Regions from separate parts of the Marinobacter sp. V34 genome, predicted to be linked through region 1. Evidence: predicted binding sites of a transcription regulator. Region 1 holds the regulator's gene; each other region holds the start of a gene.
The links. The regulator sigma-54, encoded in region 1, starts transcription at its own class of promoters, with help from an activator protein. The targets are predictions, from matches to a motif close to ANTGGCATNNANNTTGCTNT.
Positions count from the first base shown of each region.

Region 2: the regulator sigma-54 is predicted to act here: its motif matches at 2,066-2,085, upstream of flgB (flagellar basal body rod protein FlgB).
Region 3: the regulator sigma-54 is predicted to act here: its motif matches at 1,720-1,739, upstream of AC0B60_RS08970 (PEP-CTERM sorting domain-containing protein).
Region 4: the regulator sigma-54 is predicted to act here: its motif matches at 2,181-2,200, upstream of AC0B60_RS10170 (sigma 54-interacting transcriptional regulator).

Region 1 is NZ_JBUPZY010000003.1:388,969-393,365, reverse strand. Features, by position in the region: gene rapZ (RNase adapter RapZ) at 1-371, opposite strand, end outside; gene ptsN (PTS IIA-like nitrogen regulatory protein PtsN) at 400-870, opposite strand; gene hpf (ribosome hibernation promoting factor) at 966-1,274, opposite strand; gene AC0B60_RS07285 (RNA polymerase factor sigma-54) at 1,399-2,925, opposite strand; gene lptB (LPS export ABC transporter ATP-binding protein) at 3,078-3,803, opposite strand; gene lptA (lipopolysaccharide transport periplasmic protein LptA) at 3,781-4,389, opposite strand; gene lptC (LPS export ABC transporter periplasmic protein LptC) at 4,394-4,397, opposite strand, start outside.
Region 2 is NZ_JBUPZY010000007.1:242,130-246,526, forward strand. Features, by position in the region: gene AC0B60_RS13515 (flagellar hook protein FlgE) at 1-393, opposite strand, end outside; gene AC0B60_RS13520 (flagellar hook assembly protein FlgD) at 425-1,102, opposite strand; gene flgC (flagellar basal body rod protein FlgC) at 1,121-1,570, opposite strand; gene flgB (flagellar basal body rod protein FlgB) at 1,604-2,002, opposite strand; gene AC0B60_RS13535 (nitroreductase family protein) at 2,208-2,765, opposite strand; gene AC0B60_RS13540 (Mpo1-like protein) at 2,925-3,236, shown strand; gene AC0B60_RS13545 (adenylate/guanylate cyclase domain-containing protein) at 3,237-4,397, shown strand, end outside.
Region 3 is NZ_JBUPZY010000004.1:275,567-279,963, forward strand. Features, by position in the region: gene AC0B60_RS08960 (PEP-CTERM/exosortase system-associated acyltransferase) at 1-351, shown strand, start outside; gene AC0B60_RS08965 (THxN family PEP-CTERM protein) at 424-1,254, opposite strand; gene AC0B60_RS08970 (PEP-CTERM sorting domain-containing protein) at 1,810-2,550, shown strand; gene prpF (2-methylaconitate cis-trans isomerase PrpF) at 2,624-3,808, opposite strand; gene acnD (Fe/S-dependent 2-methylisocitrate dehydratase AcnD) at 3,805-4,397, opposite strand, start outside.
Region 4 is NZ_JBUPZY010000005.1:102,786-107,182, forward strand. Features, by position in the region: gene AC0B60_RS10155 (YjgN family protein) at 1-517, shown strand, start outside; gene AC0B60_RS10160 (M48 family metallopeptidase) at 495-1,565, shown strand; gene AC0B60_RS10165 (acyl-CoA thioesterase) at 1,607-2,098, shown strand; gene AC0B60_RS10170 (sigma 54-interacting transcriptional regulator) at 2,351-3,742, shown strand; gene AC0B60_RS10175 (transporter) at 3,739-4,397, shown strand, end outside.

The DNA.
Region 1 (4,397 bases):
TTACCGATGGCCTCCCGCAAGGAGGTTTTGTCATCACTCAGCGGGTGTTTCCGGCGCGTGGCATGGAAGCGTTGCAACAGGGATTGTTCATCGGCGTCCAGATAAATGATTTCTATGGTGACGCCGGTATCCTGAAGGCTGCGGTAGATATTCTCGAAGTTGCTCAGTTCTCCGGAAAGGTTGCGGGCGTCGATGCTGACAGCCATCTTTCCCAGCCGGCCGGGAGAATTCTGGTTGGTGGCTTCCTGTGTGAGAGGGAACAGCAGGCCAATGGGCAGGTTGTCGATGCAGTAATAGCCCAGGTCTTCGAGAACGTGTAACGCGGTACTTTTCCCGGAACCTGATCGGCCGCTGACGATGATCAGTTTCATAGCCCGTTCACCTTGGATATGGAGTTATTCAGCTTGTCTCGGCTGTCATCCGGCGATAAAGAGAGGCTGCATCGGTGCACTGACGCAGTTGGTCGCAGAATGCGCGCTCGTTGAACTTTTCAGCAAGCTGGCTCAAAAGCTCAAGATGCTCGCTGGTGGCTTCCTTGGGGACGATCAGGGTAAAGACGAGGTCCACCGGCTGATTGTCGATGGCATCGAACGCAACGCCTTCTTCCAGGGTCAGCAAAGCGCCGACCACGTGATCCAGCCCTTCCAGGCGACAGTGGGGGATCGCAATGCCTTGTCCGATACCTGTGCTTCCAAGCCGCTCGCGAGCGACCAGGTTGTTGAATATCTCGGTGTCGCTGAGCAAAGAGTCGTGCTGTTGGATCTGCTCGGCAATGGTTTCCATAACCCGCTTTTTGCTGGACGTAGGCACCCGGCAAAGGGTCAGCTCCGGCGCGAGAATGTTCTCGATAGTCAGGGATGTGTCGGTCATGAATCGACTGCAGTTCCGTAAAAAAAGGCTGCGGCACGTGTTGCCTGGTAAGCCAGTGCCGCAGCTCGATTAACTGTCATGCAGGGGGAGTCGTCCTAGCGGGCGCCGTTCCCATGCATCCGGTCTACGTTCTTTTCTTTGTGCTTCAGGATCTGCCTGTCCAGCTTGTCTACCAATGCGTCAATGGCAGCGTACATATCGCTGTTTTCGGCCTTTGCGTGAATCTCACCACCTATCACGTGAAGCGTAGCTTCCGCCATCTGGCGCACTTTTTCCACCTCAAGGGTAACCTGGCAATTGCTGATATGGTCGAAGTGCCGCTCAAGCTTTTCAAATTTGCCTGATACGTAATCTTTCAGTGCGGGAGTCAGTTCTACGTGATGGCCTGAAATATTGAGTTGCATAGGCTTCTCCTGTTTTCAGCTTGCCGGCACCCGTCAGGATGCCAGCTGTGTGCCACAGCGTTATGCTGCAGGCGGTATACTTTCAGGAAAGGGCTCTCCCCGTGAGGCCGGGAACAGACGCTTCCTACACCAATCGTTTTCGCTCGTTGGACGGAGGAATGTGCATTGCCTCGCGATACTTGGCCACGGTTCGTCTAGCCACCTTGATACCCTGGTCTCCTAGCATGGCTGCAATTTTGCTATCGCTCAATGGCTTTTTCGGAGTTTCCGTCGCAATCAGTTTCTTGATCATCGCGCGGATTGCCGTGGATGAGCACTCTCCACCCTCGTCGGTACTAACATGGCTTGAGAAAAAATACTTAAGTTCAAATATGCCCCGCGGTGTGTGCATGTACTTCTGGGTGGTGACCCTTGAAATGGTCGACTCGTGCATTTCCACCGCCTGGGCAATATCAGAGAGAATCAATGGTTTCATGGCTTCCTCGCCATGATCCAGGAATCCCTGCTGGTGCTCGACAATGCGCGTGGCCACCTTGAGTAGGGTTTCGTTGCGGCTTTGCAGGCTCTTGATGAACCACTTTGCTTCCTGCAACTGGTCTCGCAGGTAAGTGTTGTCGGCACTGCTGTCCGCACGCTTTATAAGAGAAGCATAGCTTGCATTCACACGAATGCGCGGTGCAATTTCAGGATTCAGTTCCACGCGCCAGCGCTCATTGTGTTTGCGCACGATCACATCAGGTATGACGTAGTCTGGCTCGCCCTGGTCCAGCGTGTCGCCAGGGCGCGGGTTCAGCCCGGTAATAAGCGCCAGCACGTCCCGTAGCTGTTCTTCTTTCAGGCGACTGCGGCGCAACAGTTGGGCGTAATCGCGATTGCCCAGCAGGTTTATATAGTGGGTGATCACCAGTCGCGCCTGGGCCAGCCAAGGCGTTTCCGGGGGCAGTTGGTTTAGCTGGATCAGCAGGCATTCCTGCAGATTACGGGCGAATACGCCAGGTGGGTCGAAGTGCTGAAGACGGTGAAGAACGGCTTCCACTTCGTCCAGTTCCAACGGGTCTTCATCGGCTTCGTCCACCATACCTGAATGAATTTCCTCAAGCGGAGAGGTCAGGTAGCCGTGGTTATCAACCGCATCCATCAGGGCGTGGGCGATGGCCTGATCCCGCTCGCTCATGGGCGTCAGATTCAGTTGCCATTCCAGGTGGTCCTGAAGTGTCTCTGTGGGGGAGTTGCGGGTCTCGAAGTCGTGGTCGTTTTCGTCGTCGTTACGGGCCGCTGAAGCGGGCGCTGACTGGTAAATGTCATCCCAGGCGGTGTCGACGGGAAGGTCGTCGGGAATGGTGTCGGGGCTGTCCGTTTCGGATGACCAGTCAGGCCCGTTCTCGGATTCGTCCCACTCCGTTGCGGTGTCGGAGGTGGTGTTGGATTCCTCGGCCGACGCAGTTTCAGAGGATTCGTTGTCACTGTCCGTTGATTCCGGATTCTGGTTGTCGTCGTCTTCCGAGGTTTCCAGCATTGGGTTGGATTCCAATGCTTGCTGGATTTCCTGCTGGAGATCCAGGGTGGAGAGCTGCAGAAGCCTGATAGCCTGTTGCAGCTGGGGCGTCATGGTCAGGCTTTGGCCCAGCTTTAACTGTAATGAGGCTTTCATAACCATGGTTCAGGATCCGTCACTCGGTCTCTCTCTTCCGTCACTCAGGCTCTCTCTTTGCGTCACTCGGGCGCTCTCTGGAGCCGGGGTTGCACAAAAACTCTTTGTATGCTGGCTACTTGCCGCGCCAAGCAAGTTCTTTGCCGAGTGTACTACAGGCGAAACTCGTTGCCCAGATACACTTCTTTGACCTGCTGGTTGGCCAGTATATCGTCCGAGTTGCCAGAGGCAATGATGTGGCCGCCACTGACAATGTAGGCATTCTCGCAGATATCGAGGGTTTCCCGCACATTGTGGTCGGTGATCAGTACGCCGATGCCCTTGTCCCGCAGGTGCCGGATGATCTGCTTGATGTCGCTCACTGAGATGGGGTCGACCCCGGCGAAAGGTTCGTCCAGCAAGATGAACGCCGGCTCCATCGCCAACGCGCGGGCGATTTCCACCCGCCGACGCTCCCCCCCTGAAAGGGCCATGCCAACGCTATCGCGGATGTGGGTGATGTGAAACTCTTCAAGCAGTTCCTCTAACTTGGCCTCTCGGTCCGCTCGCTTGAGTTCGCGGCGGGTTTCCAGGATAGCCAGTATGTTGTCGCGCACGGTGAGCTTGCGGAACACGGAGGCTTCCTGGGGCAGGTAGCCGATTCCTTTTCGGGCTCGGCCATGCATGGGTAGTGGCGTTATGTCCTGATTGTCGATGGTGATGCGACCATTGTCGGCGGGGACCAGGCCAACAATCATGTAGAAGCACGTTGTTTTGCCCGCGCCATTGGGGCCAAGCAGACCGACGATCTCGCCACTGCGAATTTCCAGGGAAACGTCGATGACGACCTTCTTCTGCTTGTAGCTTTTTGCGAGGTTACTGGCCCTGAGAACTGCCATCGGTATCCTGTCCGTTAGGGTTATCTGAATTGCTGCCGGAGTTGCCGCGCGGCTGGATGACCATTTCGACGCGACCGCTGCCATCGCCCTGGTCAGCGGCGCCTTCCGCAGTTACCACGCGCTCGGCGCTGTCGTAATGAATCACGTCACCGCGGAACAGGTTGCCGCCCTGTTCAATCACGGCTTCGCGCTTAAAGGTGACCCGGTTGTCGGAGGCGGACCAGGTGATGGTCAGGGCGCGAGCGTCGGTTTCACCCTGGCCTTCCATGGCAGGCTGGCGATAGCGTGCCGGGGTACCGGTGGCTTCAATGCGACTGACGCCGTTTTCATCCCGGTGAAGTACAACCTTGTCCGCCATAAGGTTGGCATCGCCCTGGCTCATTTCAACGGAACCGGTATAGGTTGCAATGCCCTGACCTTCGTCGAGCCGTGCGTTATCGGCGTTGACCGTGATGGGTTGGTCGGACTCCAGGTCAAAGGCGGCAGCGAATGGCATGCCAACGGTCAGCGTTAGTACCAGAGCAATCGCTGAGATCACCGGGCGCGACACAACCGATTGGTGTCCTTTGGGGTGAGGATGGGGCATGAATTTAC
Region 2 (4,397 bases), on a different contig from region 1:
ACCGTCGTCATCAGCAACGAACCCCTGAACCCGCATGTTCTGGTTGTTGGTGACAAAACCGTCTTTGTCGATACCGAACTGACCGGCACGGGAGTAGCGGACTTCACCGCCGTTGTTCAGCACAAAGAAGCCGTCACCGTTGATGGCAAGGTCCAGGCCGTTGTCGGTGAAACTGATATTGCCCTGCCCAAAGTTCTGCTTTACATCCTGTACCCGCACACCGTCCCCAATCGGATTGGTGCCGGCACTCAGGAAACCACTGGCGTACAGGTCACCAAACTGTGCCTGACTGCTCTTGAAGCCTACTGTGCTCGCGTTGGCAATGTTGTTACCGGTGACATCCAGATCAACCGATGACGCCCTTAAGCCGCTAAGACCTGTATTGAAAGCCATACTTCACCTCTTACTGTTTCACCGGTTTCAATTAATTGATCTGTTCAACGTCCGACAGGGCAATAGAGCCCATGCCAGCCAGATTCAGGGTAATGCTGCCGCCCTGCCCCAGCGAGACGCTGTCGACATTGGCGCTGACCATGGTGCCCAGCTGCTCAAGCCCGCCGGGGTATGAAGCCTCTGCTACCACCTTATAGCGTCCGGGTGGCAAACTGTTGCCGTTGCCATCTTTGCCGTCCCAGCTAAAGGCGGTCTGGCCGGGCTGTTGCTCGCCCATATCAATTTGCCGCACCCGTTCACCGGACTCATTTTCGATGGAAATTCTCAGCCCCGACGTGGTGGCAGGAACCGACACGTTGCCGGAAATCTCACCATCCGCGCCAAGCACACCTATGGATGACGGCGCCAACACGGTACGCCCGACCATTGAGGAGGCCTGCAGTGCCTGGGTGGAGCGGAACTGGCTGGCCATATCGTCGACACTGCCGGACAGGCTCTGCATTTCCTCCAGGGAGCTGAACTGCGCCAACTGGGAGATGAATTCGCCGTTGTCCTGAGGCTCGAGAGGGTTCTGGTTCTTGAGCTGCGCGATCATCAACTCCATGAACTCGTTCTTGCCGAGCTCACTTCCGCTCTTAGCCTCGTCCTGTTGCACTCGATACTGGCTCAGCACACCCGAAGCGTCTGTCGTGTTATTCACTACGCTCATGATTCAATCCTCGCTCGGTTACTGCTGACCCAGGGTCAGGATACGCTGCATCATGGATTTGGCGCTGTTCATAATGTCCACGTTCATCTGGAAGCTGCGCGACGACGACATCATGTCCGCCATCTCTTCAACCACGTTGACGTTGGGGTAGAACACGTACCCATCTTCGTTCGCGGCAGGGTGATCAGGCTCGTAGCGCATCTGCAGCTCGGCATCGCTCTCGACGATGCCTTCAACCCGCACACCTGCGCCCGGGCCCTGATCACTCCCAAACGCCATGCCCTGCTGAGAGGGATTCAGCATCGACTGCTGAATGGCTGCGAAAACAGGTTTGCGGGCGCGATAGGTCTGGTCGGTACTGGAACTGGCCGTCTCCGCGTTAGCGATGTTGGACGCAGTGGTGTTCAGCCGCAGCGACTGGGCGGTCATACCAGAACCGGCGATGTCGAAAATATTACCCAGGGACATGATGGTGCTCCTCAGTTAATGGCTACGCCCGGCCTACTGGCTGGTCAGTGCTTTTTTGATGCCTGAAACCTTTCCGTCCAGGAACTGGAAACTGGCCTGGTAATCCATGGCATTACGCATGAAGCGGGTCTGCTCCTGCTGGGCATCCACCGTGTTACCGTCCACCGACGGCTGATGCGGTACCCGATAGAGCAACTCGCTGTCATCGCCCATAGGCGATGTATCCATGTGAGACTCGTGGGTTCGGCTCATGCCAAAACCGCTCATGCTGTCCTGAGCCTTCTGCATCATCGCCTGGAAATCCACATCTCGTGCCTTATAGCCCGGTGTGTCTGCGTTGGCGAGGTTGTTGGCCAACACCTCCGCACGTTTAACCCGGCCTTCCAGGGCGTGTTGATGAATGCCTAATGCTTTGTCCAGGGAAATTGCCATAGTGCCTCCGGTTCCTGCACACGGCGTTGGTCGTTTTGCCGTTTGTGCGTTCTTGCGGAGGTAAAAGCAATCGCAATGCCAGTTTTCAGGAGTTGTTGCAGGATGGGGGCTGAAGCAGGTATCGACGTATTCGAATCGTAGATAAAGGACCTAAAGCGGCAAGGGATTTCCCCCGCGCCGGAAGCGGGGGGCAACACGGCGGCAACTAGCGGGGCCAGCGCCTGACAAAGTCGTTCTGCTCAGGCCTGGGTACAGCAGGCTTGTTCGTACTTACGCTGCCGGTATAGAGGAACCCGGTTATAATCTCATTGTCGTCCAACCCCAAGCTTCGTGCGATGGCTGGGTTGTACGCCAAAACCCCGGTACGCCACATACCACCGAACCCGGCAGATTCCAGAGCCAGCAACAAATACCCCATACCCACCGCGGCCGACATGGACTGCTCGATCTCCGGCACTTTGGGATGGGGCTGGTAGGACGCAATCCCAACAATCACCATCGGCGCCCGCAATGCCTTCTTGCGAAGCTTTTCCCGTTCCTTTTCCGAGGCCCCGTCGCCGCAGGTAGCGGCAAACAATTCACCCAGGGCGTTTAATGCCTCGTCTCCTTCAATAATCAGGTATCGCCAGGGCCGTAGTAGCGCATGGTCCGGTGCCCTGGCGGCACACGCAAAAGCCTTTTCAAGTGTTGCCGGGTCAGGCGCTGGCGCCTCCAGGCGTGGCTCTGAAGATCGTTTTAACAGGGCATCCATTACTGCTGTCATATCGCCTCGCTGTGGTTGATTTCAATACGTCAGTTCGGGCCAAACGACCGTATGAATTGTGGGACAGATGGTTTACTGTTAGTCTTTAGTCTAAGTACTTTCCACTATCAGAGAGTACTATCTACCTCAAAAAACGATAAGCGAGCCGGTAGACGCCCTATGAGCCAACAACAAACATTCCGCAATTTCGCGGACTTCTATCCGTATTATCTTGAAGAACATAGCGATGTGAACTGCCGCAGACTTCACTTCGTCGGCAGCCTACTGGTTATCCTCGTTGCACTCTATGCCATCGTAACGGCCAAGTTCCTCTATCTGTTGCTCCTGCCCATCATCGGCTATGGGTTTGCCTGGGTTGGCCACTATGGTTTTGAGAAAAACCGGCCCGCCACTTTCAAACACCCACTGTACAGCCTGATGGGCGATTGGGTGATGTTCAGGGATATGCTTATCGGGCGGATCCGTTTCTGAATGATGAGCGCACCGATCGACCTGCGTAACGCCAGTACCAGTGCCAGCAAGGCCTCCGTACTTGACTCGCAGAACCATCCGATTGCCATCCCGCCCATGCCGGATTACAACGGCAGGATACTGGCGTATACGGCGACGGCCGGCATTATTGTTTCGGGCGTGTTGCAAGACGTCTTCGGCCTGTGGATGCTGTGGTTGCTTTCAGGCGCCCTGACCTGGCCGCACATTGCCCACCAACTAACCCGGCGGACCTTTCTCCGTAGTTCATCCCGTATTCGCCAGAAAATGCTGTTGACGGATTGTGCCATCGGGGGCGGATTCGTCGGTTGCATTGGGTTGATTGCCATACCCTCAGTCGCCGTGACGCTGATGCTGATGTTCAGCTGCCTGATTGTAGGCGGCATTCGCCAGTGGCTGTTCGGCACCATGATCATGACCGCTTGCGGCGCTATCGGCGTTGCCATCGTGGGGCCTGCCGAATCGCTGCAGTCACCGATGATCACCAGCATTATTGCGATCTGTGCCACCGGCCTCTACATCTGTGTGACAGCATTCTATTCCCATCAGCAGGCTCGTGCGCTGATGATGGCAAAAACCCAGATCCAGAATCAACGGGAGCAATCCATTGCCCTGTCCCACAAACTGTCCAAGTATCTGTCACCACAGGTATGGCAGTCCATCTTTACCGGTGAAAGGGACGTGCGGCTGGAAACGCAACGTAAGAAGCTGGCAGTCTTCTTCTCCGACATCAAGGGCTTTACAGAACTGTCCGAAGAGATGGAGCCGGAAGCACTAACCGAACTGCTGAACCACTACTTCAACGAAATGTCGGAAGTGGCACTCAAATACGGCGGCACCATCGATAAGTTCGTTGGCGACTCCATCATGATTTTCTTCGGCGACCCCACCAGCCGGGGCCAGAAGGAAGACGCTTTCGCCTGTGTATCCATGGCGGTGGAAATGCGCAAACACATGAAAATAATGCGGCAGAAATGGCGCAGCCAGGGCATCAAGACACCGCTGGAAATCCGCATGGGCATCAGCACTGGCTATACAACCGTCGGCAACTTCGGTGCAGAGAACCGCATGGACTACACCATCATCGGTAAGGAAGTGAACCTGGCCAGCCGCCTGGAATCACTGGCTGAACCCGGTGAAATC
Region 3 (4,397 bases), on a different contig from region 1:
AAATCAGCCACAGGCGTCAGCGAGATCGCCTCCTATAGCGATTCGGAACAGGGTAAACGCGCGGTGCCCTATATCAGCCTTGGGCTCTTTGCTGCCATTCTCCAGATGTCGGTTAAACATGGCATAACCCACTGGATGGCAGTTATGGAGCCAGCACAGCTGCGCCTCTTAAAGCGATTTGGCGTGGAATTCGATCACGTAGGTCCCGTCCTGGAATATCACGGCCTCCGCCGCCCGGCCTTCACCGAAGCAGCATCACTGATTGACGGTATAAAGAGGCGTCGTCCGGATGTCTGGTCGCTGATTACCGACAGTGGACGCTACCTGCCAGCAAAACCAGATACTGAATAAAAAAACCCCCGCTTCTTTGGCGGGGGCTTCTTTTATCAGTACCGTTATTTAAACGTTCTGACTATTCAGGCGTTATGCCTTTGCTGCTTTTTTCCGACGTGACAGACCAAGTCCAGCGAGACCGAGTCCCAGCAGTGCCAGGGTGCCTGGCTCTGGTACCTTTGAAGCCGTGATACGGAAACTGGTATCAAAGGTGTTTTCAGTGTCCTCTAAAGTCAGGAGACCAACACATCCAGGTGAAGCGCCCGCCGTTGTACAGGCATCGTCATCCAGAACAGCCAGGCCTGCCACCTCAAGGAACACGGTATACATATAGTCATCAATGGTGAACGACTGGGCGAACTCAAAGCCGCCTGCACCATTATCCACGGCACCTAGATCGTCAAAATTATCAATGGTGAAAATATCATCGCAACCTGAGGTTGATGTAAAACCACAGTTCGCAGGGTTATCCCTGTTGATTGTTTCACTAAAGAAGCTCATGAAGGTCAGGGAGGTTGGAGGTAGCGATGGGCCAGCAGGATCAACTGGCGTCAGTGTCAGCGTGGATGTCAGATCGAAGTTTGTCAGCGCTTGATAATCCGCACTGATAACATTGTTGTCGTGGGTAAATGTTCCACCATCTACGGTGTTCACATTGGTGAAAAGACCACCTCCCGAAGATACATCTTCAATCGCGACAGAAGACCGATCATCGGCATCACCGCCCCATGACACGAAGTTATCATTTACAACCTGACTGCCGTCGTTATCTCCGTCTGCCGGAGAGAACATGACGTTCTCGAAGTTGCTATCGACGTCATACCCCCACTCGATAATCATATCTGCACTGGCAGATTGAGCAGCTAGTGCAAAGGGGACAACGAGCGTTGATAGAACTGTTCTTTTTAGTGCTGTGTTCATAATTATCTCTCCTTGACTGTGGGCGCTGGCAACTGGAATTAAAGCCAGCGCGTCAGCGGTACCGGGTTAGGAGCATCATCCATACCAGAATTTAAAAATTATTATTTTTCAGGCACTTAATATTAAAATTTACGTGGTATTTAAATAAAAGTGTAAGCATATTCGACATTGAAAAGGCTCAAATGAATCGCTTGTGGCGTCATGTGCGCTTATGCTGCGTGAATACTGATTCCATTAGAACAAAAATGTTTAAATACGTTTTTTTATAGTTAACTCAGAATTAAAGACTCACTTGAACGCTGGTTTAGTCAAGTAGTGCGTAAATTATGTTGACACCGGGCCAGAGGGGCCGGGGTGTGTTATTTCAGTGTCAGGTGTTGAGTTTCTATACACCTGTTGTCTCAAATTCGTTACAACAAGAAATAATTAATATTTAAGCATCTGTTTTATATTTTTATTTTTGCTATTGGCACTATTTTTTCTTATTGGAATTTCGCATGCCGGTATTCAGGGGATGCGCACGCGAAAATTTGTGAAAGCCAAGGAGAACAACACATGAAAGGATTTAGCAATAGAATATTTTGGGGCCCGTGCCTCGCGCTCGCAATGGCTGGCAATGCCTATGCAGCTCCGATCGTGAACGTCAGTAATACCGACGGTACCCTGTACAATACCGATGCACTGACGGGGTTTACTACCAACGGCTCGTTGATGAATGGTATGGAAGTGACCACCTGTTTCGACAGCCTGACCTGCGAAACTGTCAGCTTCGACGGCACCGTGGGTTCGTCAAACTATGGCGAAGCTGCGGGCAGTGGCTGGAGCCTCACTATGAATGGTGACACCTTTAGCAACCCGTTTACATTCACCTCGGATATCCAAAACCAACTCGGTGGCGTGACTAATATCCTGATTAATGGCCGCCCGGGTAATACCATTTTTGACATCGTCAGCTCCACATCTATGTCACCCAACTCCGCACTAGGCAAGCCCTTCACGCTTACCGGAAGCAATGATATTGCAGATGGAGCCACGGTGAATGTGGAATACTCCGATAAGCTGTCGATTGACGGGATCTTCTATAATGACCTGTTCACCACGATGGCCATTGATTTCGGTGATCTTACGTTCGCTGGAACCTTCAGTTTTCTATCGGATACCGACAACAATGATTTTGAAGGCGGAAGTGTCATCACACCGGTAGACCCAACCCCAGTCCCAGAACCCAGCACGCTGGTCCTGATGGGACTCGGCATGTTGGGATTTGGGCTGAATCGACGTAGTAGAAAGGCTTAGGTACCGTTGTCGGATTACGTCCACCAGGCCGTAATCCGACAAACTTCCCTCACTATAAGTTACCGGGACATCTCTACAACACGAACGAATCCCCGGGCACCCTTACCCAACCTTCCATAAGCACTCGCGCGCTGCGGCTCATGATGGCTTTGGTGGCTGTCCACTGGCCGTTGACCAGGCTGGCTTCCGCACCAACCTGCAAGGTGCCTGATGGGTGGCCGAAGGTCACCGAGGTTCTGTCACCGCCGCCAGCGGCTAAGTTAACCAGAGTTCCCGGTACGGCAGCCGCGGTGGCAATAGCAACGGCTGCTGTTCCCATCATCGCGTGGTGGAGTTTACCCATGGAAAGGGCCCGCACCAGCACGTCCACATGCCCTGCCTCAATGGCTTTGCCACTGGAAGACACATAGTCAGACGGCTTTGCCACAAACGCTACCTTGGGCGTGTGCTGGCGGCTGGCGGCCTCTTCCACGGACTGAATCAGTCCCATTTTGACGGCACCGTGGGCACGGATGGTTTCAAACATCGCCAGGGCCTCGGGATTGCTGTTGATGTCGTCCTGCAGTTCCGTGCCCTTGTAGCCAATGTCTTCTGCATTCAGGAAGATGGTGGGAATGCCGGCATTGATCATGGTGGCCTTGAGGGTGCCAACACCGGGCACGTCCAGGTCATCCACCAGATTGCCAGTGGGGAACATGGCGCCTTCGCCATCGGCAGGGTCCATGAATTCCACCTGAACTTCGGCAGCCGGAAAGGTCACGCCGTCCAGTTCGAAATCACCGGTTTCCTGCACTTCACCGTTGGTGATCGGTACCTGAGCCACAATGGTTTTACGAATATTGGCCTGCCAGATACGGACCGTACAGGTGCCGTTTTCCGGAACGCGATCTTTGGCCACAAAGCCACCATTGATCGCAAACGCACCGACAGCGGCGGTAAGGTTGCCGCAGTTGCCGCTCCAGTCCACGAACGGTTTGTCGATGGACACCTGACCAAACAGGTAGTCCACGTCGTGGTCCGGTTGTGTCGGCTCGGCCAGGATCACGGTTTTGCTGGTGCTGGAGGTAGCACCGCCCATGCCGTCTATCTGTTTCTGGTAAGGGTCCGGGCTGCCGATCACACGCAGCAGGAGTTTATCCCGGGCTTCGCCCGGGATTTGTGCCGCTTCCGGCAAATCCTTCAACCGAAAGAACACGCCCTTGCTAGTGCCGCCACGCATGTAGGTGGCGGGGACTTTGATCTGGGGCGAGCGGGTCATGCGGCGCCCTCCGATTGCAGGAAGTCCTCGGCAAAGCGTTGAAGCACACCACCGGCACTGTAAATGGACACTTCCTCGGCGGTATCCAAACGGCATATCACAGGAACGCGCTCGGTGCTGCCATTGTTGCGGTGGATAACCAGAGTGAGTTGTGCACGCGGTGCAGCTGTGCCCTCTACGTCATAGGTTTCAGTACCATCAATACCCAGGGTTTGCCGCGTGGTGCCTTCCTCGAACTGCAGGGGCATAACGCCCATGCCGACGAGATTGGTGCGGTGAATGCGTTCAAAGCCTTCGGCGACGATGGCTTCCACGCCCGCCAGGGCCACGCCCTTGGCCGCCCAGTCACGGGAAGATCCCTGACCATAGTCGGCGCCGGCGATGATAATCAGCGGCTGCTTCCGTTCCATGTAGGTTTCGATGGCTTCCCACATACGGGTGACCTTGCCTTCCGGCTCAACCCTTGCCAGGGAGCCCTGTTTCACCTTGCCGCTCTCGTCCCGAACCATTTCGTTGAACAGTTTCGGGTTTGCAAAGGTGGCGCGCTGAGCAGTCAGGTGATCGCCCCTATGGGTGGCGTAGGAGTTAA
Region 4 (4,397 bases), on a different contig from region 1:
GAAGAAAACCCACGAATTCATCGCTAACGGCAGCCGATACGGCACCACCGAGTTCGCACTCAAAGCCGATACCGGATCCTACTACCGTTTCTTCGGAAAAGGTCTGCTGATCGCCATTGCCTTCGGTGTTGCCGCATTCCTCGCCATGCGCTATGTCGGCTTTACCGTCGGGTCGATTATTGCCGGTGCTGGCTACCTGACACTGTTCGGCTATTTCATGGCTGGCATTTCGAACCTCTTCCTCAATGCCGTTCACCTCGACCGTCACGGCTTTGAATCCCGCCTGCAACCGATGCAGATGGTGTGGATTTACCTGTCCAACAGCTTCTTCGTTGTCCTCACCCTTGGCCTTTTCACACCCTGGGCCAAAGTGCGCATGGCAAGGTACCGGGCGTCCTGCACAGCTATGATGATCAGTGGTGACCTGAACCACTTCGTCGCAGCCGAGCAGAACCGCACCAGCGCGTTGGGACAGGAACTGGGGGATGCCTTCGATGTCGACTTCGCCGCCATCTGAAGTCACGATCGAAGGCCAGTTCTATTCGGGTAACGACTCCAGCCGGCGGGGCGCAGTATTGCGCTCCGCCGCTGGCGTGATCATCGTTGATGCGGGAGACACCCGACTGCGCCTCTCACCCGACGATGTGACGATATCACCTCGGATTGGCAGCACGCCCCGCTACCTCCACCTGCCTGACGATGGAGTCTTCGAAACCGGGGACAATGCCGCAGTGGATCAGCTTAGCCGGCAATCCCGTCGAGGCCGTGGCAATCGCCTGCTGCACGCTCTGGAAAATCACCTGGGGCTGATTCTGGTCGCAGTCGTCGTCACGGTTGCGACCACAGGTGCTGCGTTTGTCTGGGGCGTGCCCTGGGCGGCCCAGGCCGTGGCCAATGCGCTCCCGAACAGTATAGCGGAGCAGGTTGGCGACTCCACACTCACCACGCTGGACAGCACCTGGCTTGAACCTTCTGCGCTTTCAGAGAAACGCCAACAGGCGTTGCAGGCCCACTTCGAGCCTTTCCTGACGCCAGTGGCGAGCAAGAATCTGAGAGTGATTTTCCGCTCGTCTCCCGCCATCGGCGCCAACGCCATGGCATTGCCGGACGGCACGATGATCTTCACGGACGATCTGGTGAACCTCGCCGAGGATGATAACGAACTGACCGCCATCCTCGCCCATGAAATCGGTCATGTCGCCCATAACCATGGCATGAAAGGCATGGTGCAATCGTCACTGACTTTCTGGCTGATCGTGATGATGACCGGTGACCTGTCTGCGTTTTCCGACGCAACCGTAGTGGTTCCGGCGGTCATGATGAGCCTGTCCTACTCCCGTGACATGGAACGGGAGGCCGACGCCTATGCCTTGAAAGCAATGACGGACCGCGATCTGGACCCGACCCACTTCGTTACCATCATGGAGCGCCTGATGGCTGCTCATGGCGAGGACCACGCCCCAGAGGCCGAGGAAGGCACTAGCCGGTGGGACAGCCTTCGCGACATGCTGTCGAGTCATCCGGAAACCGGCGAGCGCATCGAACGCTTTAAACAGACGCCCTGATCGGTATAGTAGCGATACGTTCATCACAGGGAGCACACACGATGCCATCCAGACCCACCAGGCCGGTTGCGGCCTCTGCCATCGACAAACATGTCTACAAGGTTTTTCCCAATGACATGAACGCTCATCAGACGGTGTTCGGGGGCATGATTATGGCCAAGTGCGACCGTCTGGCCCTGGTGGTGGCGGAACGGCACTCCGGCCATGTCTGCGTCACGGCAGCAGTGGACTCCATTCACTTCCGCGCGCCCGCCAAGGGCAACGATACCCTGCTGTTCAGCCTTGCCCTGAACCGTAGCTGGGGGTCATCCATGGAAATCGGAGCTCGGGTGGAAGCGGAAAACAGCTACACCGGCGAGTCCCGACACATCCTTTCCGCATTTTTCACTTTCGTGGCGCTGGACGAGAACGACAAGCCCGTGGACGTGCCTGCGGTAGAGCCGGAAACCGACGACGAGAAACGCCGCTTCAACAACGCCGAAATCCGTCGGGAAGGTCGCCTGGAAACCCGCAAAAAGCTGAACGAGCGCTAAATTGTGTCGGCAAATTTTACAGAAATTAATCTACGACATAGCTCTAGTATTCTAACCTTCTGAAACCACCACAAGTATCGAAACTGGCATGCAATCTGAATACGAATAAGTGTCCCGAGAGATCTCCACCTTTCGTACAAAGCCATTAACGATCACAGAGTAGTGGCTGGAGCAAGCCGTCCCAGCGTGATCAACATTTACTGAACGTTTCGCAGTCCGTTTTCCTAACACGAGCTCATTTGGAGATTCGCCATGAAGGAAAAACGACCGCTCGTTTGGTTGTCGGCGGAGCACACCAGTTCAGAAACACGCAATAATCAACTGCCGGAATGGCAGTTGATTCCTATCACCGTCTCGTCCCAACTGCACCACGGCAACCTTTCCGGCGTCAGTGCTCGGGTTGGCGTGCTCGATCTCAGCGACGTTCCCAACGACCAATTTGGGTGTGTAAACAACTGGCTGGAAGCATTGCAGATCGAACACTGGGTAGCCATTCTTGAGCCTGACCAAGTTTATAATCCCGAGGTTTGCAGACTTATCAACCACCACTGTGGGGATTACCACACAATACCCCTTCAGCCTGAACGGCTCCATGCAGCACTTGGCCACCTATGGGGCATGTCGGAGCTCCAGTCTCGGGCTTTCCACGACAAGCCTGTGAGCTACCACGAGTTTGCCCTGGAGGGTAAATCCCCTGCGATCACTCAGACGAGGGAGCTACTTGGCAGGTTCGCGCACACTGAGGAACCCGTACTGATCTACGGTGAAAATGGCACCGGAAAGGAAGCGGCCGCATCGTTCATTCACAACCACTCCCCCCGCAGACTCAAACCCTTAGTTGTTGTCAACTGTGCCGCTTTGCCCATTTCACTGACTCAAAACGAACTGTTCGGACATGAGAAGGGCGCGTTCACTCACGCCATGAGTTCTCGCAAGGGCAGAATTGAAACCGCCGACGGTGGCACTCTGTTACTTGTCGGCATTGATGAACTAAAACTGGAACAACAATCGGCCATTTTGCGTTTCCTGCAGGAAGGCCAGATCGAACGTATTGGGGGTTGCCATCCGATTAAAGTGGATGTCCGGGTCATCGCGACCAGCACAACCCCACTTGATCAACTAGTCGCCCAGGGTCATTTTCGCAGTGATGTTTTTTACCGACTCGGCAGTTTAAATGTCCTTCTGCCTCCTCTAAGGGCACGCAAGGAAGACATTCCTGAGTTGGCAAATCGCATACTGGCCGCAGCTCCGTCTTCTCTGGAGCCAAAACGTCTTGCTGAAATAACCACTATCTGCCTTGCAGAGCACCCCTGGCCCGGTAACCTTCGGGAGCTTCAGAACCGGCTGCGTCAGGCTTTGCTACTCGGGCAAGCTGCGTTCATTGAACCAAACGATATGGGCTTTGGTCAGTCATCTGCCGACCTTAATGGTCAGAGCGAGAAACTATCTCTGGACAGTTTCCGCTCTCAGGCAGATCGGCGGGCAATTGCGGTAAGCCTGGCGCTGGCTCAAAACAACATTTCCGCCGCTGCGCGACTGCTTAACATCTCAAGAGTCTCGTTTTACCGGCTGATGGACAAGCATCACGTTATACACAGACCATCCACTTCGACTTCGAAGGGGACTGCAGGAGATGTCCAATGACTACAAAATTGCCCTGGTTGGTCCCTGTGGTATTCGCAGCGACGCCACTAATTGCAGAGGCTGCTCCATCGGATAGGAATACAGCATCAACGGATGGCGGCACGTCAGTAACAGCACCTGAAGAGGAGCACGATCCTGCAACCGATATTGCCTCCATTACCTCAGACCGTGGCATTGTGACCCGGCCGGGGCGGTTTACCATTGAACCGTCTTTTTCTCATGCCCATAGCAACTCAACGACCGTCGCCGTGGAAGGTTACACGGTAATACCGGCCCTGCTCATAGGGCTGATTAACATTTCGGAAATCCAGCGTGATATTTTCGTCGGCGCGATGTCTCTGAAGTACGGTTTCACCAGCAAGCTTGAGGCAGCGATCCGCGTACCCTATCTCAGCATCAATGAAGACCTGCGGGAGCGCGAGGTTTTCCAGGGCACACCGGTGGATACACTTCGCGAGTCGTCTGGCGAGGGCCTCGGTGATGTTGAACTCTCCGCTCGCTACCAGTTGACTGATGGCCTGGGTGGCTGGCCCTATGTTATTGGCGCAATGCGGGTGAAAGCACCAACTGGAGAAGGTCCTTACGACGTCGATCAAAGGATTATTCGAGACAATCAGGGCAACCCAATTGGTATAGAGCTTGAAAATCGACCTAC